Regions from separate parts of the Clostridium perfringens genome, predicted to be linked through region 2. Evidence: a T-box and tRNA genes for the amino acid it is inferred to sense, from the RefSeq annotation. Region 2 holds a T-box; the other holds one or more tRNA genes.

Region 1 (4,461 bases), 710 kb from region 2:
TTTAATTCTATAAACTAAAATTATGATAATAGATGCCTTAACTTATGCTATTTAGACTTCTACCTTTCAATTCTATAAATTAAACTTATAAAACTATTTCTACAGGATTAAGTAACTCAATTTCCTCTTCAGTAACTTTGCAATTATATGCAAAGATATCTACTCTTTCTTTTTTAGCTAATCTCAATGCTTCCCCAAACTTAGGATCTGTTTCATCATTAGGAGAAAACTTATTTACATTATCTATCTGTATTAAAAAAATTATTCCTGCACCCATTCCTAATTTTTTAATTTCAATCAGTTCTAATATGTGTTTCTTTCCTCTTTCAGTTGGAGCATCTGGAAACCTAGTCTCTCCATTTTCCTCTAAAGTTACCCCTTTTACTTCTAAAAAGTATGTATTTTCATTATCATCTTGTAATTTAAAATCAAATCTAGAATTTCCAAAAGTTTTTTCTCTACTTATATTATTAAAATTTACTAACTTTTCTATCTTTTTATTTATTAATGCCTCTTCTACAACTTTATTAGGAATCTGAGAATCTATATTTATTAAAACCTCACCCTTATAAGCTGCAATTAAATCATAAGGAGTTTTTCTATTTGGAGTAGTTCCTTTTCTTAAAAGAACTGTACATCCTTCTTTTAAAATCTCTCTACACCTTCCAGTGTTAGGAACATGAACTAATAACTCCTCATCATCTAAAACTACATAAGCTTGAAATCTATTTGGTCTTCTTAAAAAAATAGCTTTTCTGATAACACTATTGTACTTCATCTATGGTAACCTCTTCATATATTATTTAACTTTTAATTTTAGTTATAAATTAATAATTTTTTTATTCCTTATCTATGTTAATTAAAAACATGAGTCTTTTTCAGTTAATAAAAAAACATAAACATTTCCCTTTTATGAATTAATAAAATATCTTTTTTTCTACATTCCTTGTTATTATATTCTACATAAAAATACTTTTATTAACAAGGTTGAAATGAAGAAGATATGTAATTTGATTCTCTTAGATCCATTTAAAAACATTATTTTGTTTCTCAAATTGACTGAGAACTTATTTTTATTTGAACAAAAAGATTTTTTCTTATATGTCTAAAACTTATTTAAACACACTGTCATAGCCAGTTATTTTCATCAAACAAAAAATTTTATAAATAAAAAACTCGATAAGCATTGCTTATCGAGTTAATGGTGACCCCTAGGGGAATCGAACCCCTGTTACCACCGTGAAAGGGTGGTGTCTTAACCGCTTGACCAAGGGGCCAAACTAACCTGGCGACCACCTACTCTCCCACACAGTCTCCCGTGCAGTACCATCGGCTTCTAAAGGCTTAACCGTCGTGTTCGGAATGGGAACGGGTGTTACCCTAAAGAACATCATCACCAGATGTTTAAAAGAACTTTGTTCTTTCAAAATTGCACATATTTAATTTACTATATTTGGTCAAGCCCTCGATCTATTAGTATCGGTCAGCTGAACATGTTACCATGCTTACACCCCCGACCTATCAACCTTGTGTTCTTCAAGGGATCTTACTAGCTTACGCTATGGGAAATCTCATCTTGAGGTTGGCTTCACGCTTAGATGCTTTCAGCGTTTATCCATTCCCGACTTAGCTACCCAGCTGTGCTCCTGGCGGAACAACTGGTACACCAGAGGTCAGTCCATCCCGGTCCTCTCGTACTAAGGACAGCTCCTCTCAAATTTCCTACGCCCGCGACGGATAGGGACCGAACTGTCTCACGACGTTCTGAACCCAGCTCGCGTGCCGCTTTAATGGGCGAACAGCCCAACCCTTGGGACCTACTTCAGCCCCAGGATGCGACGAGCCGACATCGAGGTGCCAAACCTCCCCGTCGATGTGGACTCTTGGGGGAGATCAGCCTGTTATCCCCGAGGTAGCTTTTATCCGTTGAGCGATGGCCCTCCCACGAGGTACCACCGGATCACTAAGCCCGACTTTCGTCCCTGCTCCACTTGTGGGTGTCGCAGTCAGGCTCCCTTCTGCCTTTGCACTCTTCGAACGATTTCCGACCGTTCTGAGGGAACCTTTGGGCGCCTCCGTTACTTTTTAGGAGGCGACCGCCCCAGTCAAACTGCCCACCTAACAATGTCCTGTGACCAGATTCATGGCCGCCAGTTAGAATTTCAGTACTGTCAGGGTGGTATCCCAAGGTTGACTCCACCAAGGCTGACGCCCTGGTTTCCTAGTCTCCCACCTATCCTGTACAGACAATACCAAAACTCAATGCTAAGCTACAGTAAAGCTCTACGGGGTCTTTCCGTCCAATCGCGGGTAGCGAGCATCTTCACTCGCACTACAACTTCGCCGGATTTACAGTTGAGACAGTGCCCAAGTCATTACGCCATTCGTGCGGGTCAGAACTTACCTGACAAGGAATTTCGCTACCTTAGGACCGTTATAGTTACGGCCGCCGTTTACTGGGGCTTAAGTTCACACCTTCGCTTGCGCTAAGTGTTCCCCTTAACCTTCCAGCACCGGGCAGGCGTCAGCCCCTATACATCAGCTTACGCTTTAGCAGAGACCTGTGTTTTTGCTAAACAGTTGCTTGGGCCTATTCTCTGCGGCCTACTCTCGTAGGCACCCCTTCTCGCGAACTTACGGGGTCAATTTGCCGAGTTCCTTAACTGTAATTCTTCCGCCGGCCTTAGGATTCTCTCCTCACCTACCTGTGTCGGTTTGCGGTACGGGCACTACTTCTCTCTCTAGACGCTTTTCTTGGCAGCGTGGAATCATGTACTTCGGTTCCGTAGAACCTTCCCCATCACGCCTCAGCATTATGAGAGCGGATTTGCCTACTCTCACTGCCTAAACGCTTAGACTAGCATCCAATAGCTAGCACACACTATCCTCCTGCGTCACGCCATCGATAATAACGATGGTAGTGGTACTGGAATATCAACCAGTTGTCCATCACCTACGCCTTTCGGCCTCGGCTTAGGTCCCGACTAACCCTCAGCGGACGAACCTTCCTGAGGAAACCTTAGGTTTTCGGCCTGTGGGATTCTCACCCACATCTCGCTACTGATGCCAACATTCTCACTCGTAACCAGTCCACCGCTCCTTACGGTACGACTTCAGCCCGGTTACGACGCTCTCCTACCGCTTGAACTTAGTTCAAGCCCGTAGCTTCGGTGGTAAGTTTAGCCCCGTTACATTTTCGGCGCAAGATCTCTCGACTAGTGAGCTATTACGCACTCTTTTAATGAATGGCTGCTTCTAAGCCAACATCCTAGTTGTCTTAGAAATCTCACATCCTTTCCCACTTAACTTACACTTTGGGACCTTAGCTGACGATCTGGGCTGTTTCCCTTTTGACCACGGATCTTATCATTCGTAGTCTGACTGCCGAGCTCAAAGTATGTGGCATTCGGAGTTTGATAAGGTTCGGTAAGCGCTATGCCCCCTAGCCCATTCAGTGCTCTACCTCCACTACTCATACTCGACGCTAGCCCTAAAGCTATTTCGGAGAGAACCAGCTATCTCCGGGTTCGATTGGAATTTCTCCGCTATCCACAGCTCATCCCATGCTTTTTCAACAGCAACGTGGTTCGGTCCTCCACGAGGTTTTACCCTCGCTTCAACCTGGCCATGGATAGGTCACCCGGTTTCGGGTCTACGGCATGCAACTAGTCGCCCTATTCAGACTCGGTTTCCCTTCGGCTCCGTACCTTAAGTACTTAACCTTGCTACATACCGTAACTCGTTGGCTCGTTCTACAAAAAGCACCTCATCACCCTCATAAGGGGCTCTGAGCGGTTGTAGGCACACGGTTTCAGGTTCTATTTCACTCCCCTCCCGGGGTTCTTTTCACCTTTCCCTCACGGTACTGCTTCACTATCGGTCATCAGGTAGTATTTAGCCTTGGGAGGTGGTCCTCCCTGCTTCCCACAAGGTTTCACGTGTCTCGTGGTACTCTGGATCATAACTCGTGGTCTTCTCGTTTCACTTACAGGACTATTACCTTCTACGGTGGAACTTTCCAGTTCTCTTCAGTTACAATAGCCTCCACTTTTATGTTATGTCCACAACCCCGGAAACAAGTTTCCGGTTTGGGCTCTTTCCCTTTCGCTCGCCGCTACTAAGAAAATCGATTTTTCTTTCTCTTCCTCCAGGTACTTAGATGTTTCAGTTCCCTGGGTTACCTTCATTAAGCTATGTATTCACTTAATGATACATGGGGTTTCCCATGTGAGTTTCCTCATTCGGAAATCTTCGGATCTCAGGCTATGTGCGCCTACCCGAAGCTTATCGCAGCTTATCACGTCCTTCATCGGCTCCTGATGCCAAGGCATTCACCATGCGCCCTTTGTAGCTTGACCTATATTAGTTATAGTTCTCATTTTACAAAGAATAGAAATTGGTTTTGCCAATTTGGCTTGTTGTTTCTATAAATTAAATTATGTGCAATTTTCAAAGAACAAT
Region 2 (4,461 bases):
GAAACTTTAAATAATTCATGTGGTAATAAACATGAAATAATAGAATATTTAATTAATAACAAAGACAAAAGTTTTTCTATGCAAAATCTTTTTTATAATCTGTTAGGTTTTAGGTGTGATAGCTTTGCATCTAAATATTTATTTGGAAATAGTATAATTCCTCTATGGAATTTAAAAGAACATTTAGATGACAAAGAGGTTATTTGTAACTTACAGGAATATGAGTATATTTTGTGGACATGGTTTTTAGGAGAAGAAGAGAATTATATTAAAGATGATCTTAGGGAATATAACAAAAATATTGAGGAAATCATAAGCCTTAGAAATATTAATATTTATAATTCTTATTTAACAAAGGAAATTGAGGATTATTCTAAGGAATTAAGCTTTTTATTAAAGGCTTGGATTATTAGAAGTAATATATGTAGTGTTTCTTCTCAAGATGAAAATATTAGATATAAACTTTTAAAGGATAAAGAGAATCTTAGAATTTGGAAGGGATTTGTACAGCAATCCATAAAAAATAAGGTGAATATATAAGATAAGGCATCTATTAATTTTATGAAGGTTATAATATGATTTTTTTAGTTATAATATAAAATATTTAATAAATCAACATAATATATAAAGCTAACAAAATAATATAAATGAGCCTTTAGTAAAGTTAATATTATTATATTAACTTTATAATAAATACATTATAAGCTTATTCATTATGTCTAAATATAAAAATATATAAAGATAAAAGTTAAATATCAATAATTTTAATAAGGGTATTTTATAAGAAGTGAAATATACTAAATAATAGTAGTAGGTTATTTATGATATAATAATTTATGAAATAATTATATTTAAGAGTGGTAATATTTTTGTTTACAACTTTAAAGAATCTGATATAATAGAGTTTGTTATTTAAAATGAAATATTTTAGTGCTATGATGAAGAAGAGTATATAAGTAATTATTTTAAAGCGATTTAGGGAGGGTGAGAGCCTAAAAAATAATCTTATAGAAAGAAGCTTCGGAGCTTAGACTGAAAATCTTAAATTTTAAGGAGTAGGTCTAGGGGTAATTCCCTTAATTGATTATGAGTGAGTTAGCTTAGCTAACTAATTTAGGTGGTAACGCGGAAGTTAAGTCTTTCGTCCTAATTTTTAGGACGAGGGACTTTTTTTATTACATAAATTTAGAAAGGAAAGTGAAAAGAATGAGTTATGAAAATTTAGCTAATTTAATATTCCCAAACATAGACAAAACACCGGAATATTATTTTGAAAAATATCCAAAGAGAGATTTAAAAGAAGGGGCTAAAGTATTAAGATATGCACCAAGTCCAACTGGATTTCAACATATAGGAGGAGTTTTTGCTTCATTAATAAATGAAAGATTAGCTCACCAAAGTGGTGGAATATTCTACTTAAGAATAGAAGATACTGATCAAAAGAGAGAAGTTGAAGGTGCTATAGATGATACTATAAAAACTATGCATAACTTCGGAATGGATTTTGATGAAGGAATAACTGGTGAAAACTCAGAAAAGGGAGCTTATGCACCATATAAACAAAGTCAAAGAGCTGATATATACAGAGCTTTTGTTAAAGATCTTTTAAGAAAAGGATTAGCTTATCCATGTTTTATGACTTCTGAAGAATTAGAAGCTTTAAGAGAAAAACAAATTGCAGAAAAATTAACTCCAGGATGTTATGGAGAGTTTGCTAAATATAGAGATTTATCACCAGAAGAGGCTATAAAGAGAATTGAAGCTGGTGAAAGCTATGTTATAAGAATGAAGTCACCTGGAAATCCTGAAAAGAGAGTTGTTGCTCATGATATGATAAAAGGAGAGGTTTCATTCCCAGAAAATCTTCAAGATGTAGTAATAATAAAAGGTGATGGCCTTCCAACTTATCACTTTGCTCATGCAATAGATGATACATTAATGAGAACTACTCATGTTATAAGAGGAGAAGAATGGTTATCATCACTTCCAATACATCTTCAAATGTTTGAAGTTTTAGGAGTAGAAGCACCTAAATATGCTCATATTCCAACAATAATGAAAATGGATGGAAGTTCAAAAAGAAAATTATCAAAGAGAAAAGATCCAGAAAGTGCAGTAAGTTATTACAGTGAAAAAGGATATCCATCTCAATCAGTTATTGAATATCTTTTAAATATAATAAACTCAGCTTTCGAAGAGTGGAGAGCAGAAAATCCAGATGCAGATTATCATGATTACAAAGTTGAACTAGATAAAATGAGTAAGAGTGGAGCTTTATTTGATTTAGTTAAATTAAATGATGTAAGTAAAGATGTTATCTGTAAAATGAAACCAGAAGTTGTTTATGATTTATATACAAACTGGGCTAAAGAGTATGATAAAGAAATGTATGATTTAGTTACTTCTAAAGAAGCTATGATGAAAGAAGTATTCAATATAGATAAAGAAGGTCCAAAGCCAAGAAAAGACTTTGCTAAATGGGATGAAGTTAGAGAAAAAATATTCTACTTCTTTGATGAGTTATTTGATAAGGAAACAGCTAATGATGTTGAATTACCAAAAACTTTAGAATTAGAAGAAGCTAAGAGAATAATAGAAGCTTATGAAAAAGCATATAACTTTAATACAGATAAGGATACTTGGTTCTCAGATTTAAAAGAAGTTGCTGTAGAATTAGGATATGCTACTGATAGAAAGAAATATAAAAAGAACCCAGAAGAATACAAAGGAATGGTTTCTGATGTTGCAGGAGCTGTAAGAGCAGCTTTAACTCACAGAGCTAATACTCCAGATCTTTATACAATAATGCAAATTATGGGAGAAGAAGCTGTAAGAGAAAGATTTAAAAAATTCTTAGCTCTATAATTTGATTTTAAGAGGTTTTAACACAATGCTAATAAAAAGCTTGCAATGTTAATTTTTTAGTGGTATAATTAGAACATAACAGAAAAAGCTTTAAAAGATGAATAAAATTTTCCTTAAACTTAAAGAAAATTTTTATTAATCCATTTAAATCTTTAAATTTAAGGAGGATGTCAAAATGGCAGATAGAACATTAAAATGTAAAGACTGTGGAGCAGATTTCATATTCACTGAGGGAGAGCAAGCTTTCTACAAAGAAAAAGGATTTGAAAATGATCCAGTAAGATGCTTAGATTGCAGAAGAGCAAGAAAAGCTCAAAGAAACAATAGATAATAATTTGTTTATTATAAGGTTGTAAGATTAGTCTTACAACCTTTTTTATTTTTATAATAAAAAATTCTTTCTAAATTTAAACTATATATAATTTTTAATATATAGTGAAAAATCTATATTGTTATTAAATAGGGGTTGTAAACTTTAAAATAAACCATTTTCTAAAAGAGTTAAAATCAATATTGATCTTAGTTTAGTATTATAATTAAATTTTGGAGGTGTTTTATATGGAGATATATACTATAGGACATTCTAATTATGATTTAAGTAGACTTGTTGACATGCTAAATAAATATAATATAAATTGTGTAGTTGATATAAGGGGAATACCTTATTCTAAATATAATGTGCAATACAATAAGGAAGCAATTCAAAAAACTTTAAATGACTTAGGATTTACATACATATATATGGCAAAGGAATTTGCTGCAAAGAGAGATAGCAAAATATCTTACAATAAAGAAGGCTATGCTGATTTTCATAAGGTTATTAATGAGGAATCTTTTAAAAATGGAATAGAGAGACTTAAAATAGGAATAAGTAAAGGATATAGAATAGCTTTGTTAGGTGCTATGCAGGAACCTGTAAGATGTCATAGGAGTATATTAGTCGGAAGAGAATTAGAAAAATACGGATTTAAGGTTAATCATATACTTCACGATTATTCAATATGTGATCAAAGAGAAATAGAGAATATGCTTTTAGATAAATATTTTAAGGATAGAGGGCAGATTACCATAGATTCACTTATAGGAAATGAAAAGAGTGAAGAGGAAATGATAGAAGAAGGATATGATTTAGCAAATAAAGAAATTGGATATAGGATGGAAAAGCTAAAATAGTAGTTTAGAATAACTACTATTTTAGCTTTTATTAATTAAAGTTTAATGTTAGGTGTAATAAATAAAGTTAGGTTACAATAATATTTTATTTTTTATTTAGTTGAAGATTTCCAATAATGAACAAAATCCTCAAGGATTTTTCTAAGTACAGTTCCTATTTCTGAATAAGCATCATCATCTAAATTAGCTAAAGATATTCTTACTGACCATTCAGGCCCTTGGAATCCACCACCGCTTAATAAGACAATAGATGATTCCTCAGCTAATTTATATAAAACATCTACAGGTTTATAATTTGATTCTAAATAATTTGCAAATTCAGGACCATAATTTTTAAGAGCCCATTGCAATAAATCAAACTCAGCATAATATGATGCATCATATGGATTTTCTTTAATCGGTAAGTCTAGTCCTTCAAATAAT

What was found. The T-box of region 2 lies ahead of gltX (glutamate--tRNA ligase). A T-box ahead of a tRNA ligase gene usually reads a tRNA of that ligase, here a tRNA-Glu.
Region 1: it has a tRNA-Glu gene. The T-box ahead of gltX (glutamate--tRNA ligase) is inferred to sense a tRNA for this amino acid. The anticodon was not compared.

What each region holds. Positions count from the first base shown of each region.
Region 1 covers NZ_CP065681.1:2,895,267-2,899,727, forward strand. Annotated here, with positions in the region: gene sfsA (DNA/RNA nuclease SfsA) at 86-778, opposite strand; tRNA gene I6G60_RS13510 (tRNA-Glu) at 1,203-1,277, opposite strand; rRNA gene rrf (5S ribosomal RNA) at 1,284-1,401, opposite strand; rRNA gene I6G60_RS13520 (23S ribosomal RNA) at 1,454-4,358, opposite strand.
Region 2 covers NZ_CP065681.1:2,180,326-2,184,786, reverse strand. Annotated here, with positions in the region: gene I6G60_RS10410 (hypothetical protein) at 1-540, shown strand, start outside; T-box leader at 927-1,152, shown strand; gene gltX (glutamate--tRNA ligase) at 1,207-2,865, shown strand; gene I6G60_RS10400 (zinc-ribbon domain-containing protein) at 3,041-3,196, shown strand; gene I6G60_RS10395 (DUF488 domain-containing protein) at 3,424-4,038, shown strand; gene aspD (aspartate 4-decarboxylase) at 4,131-4,461, opposite strand, start outside.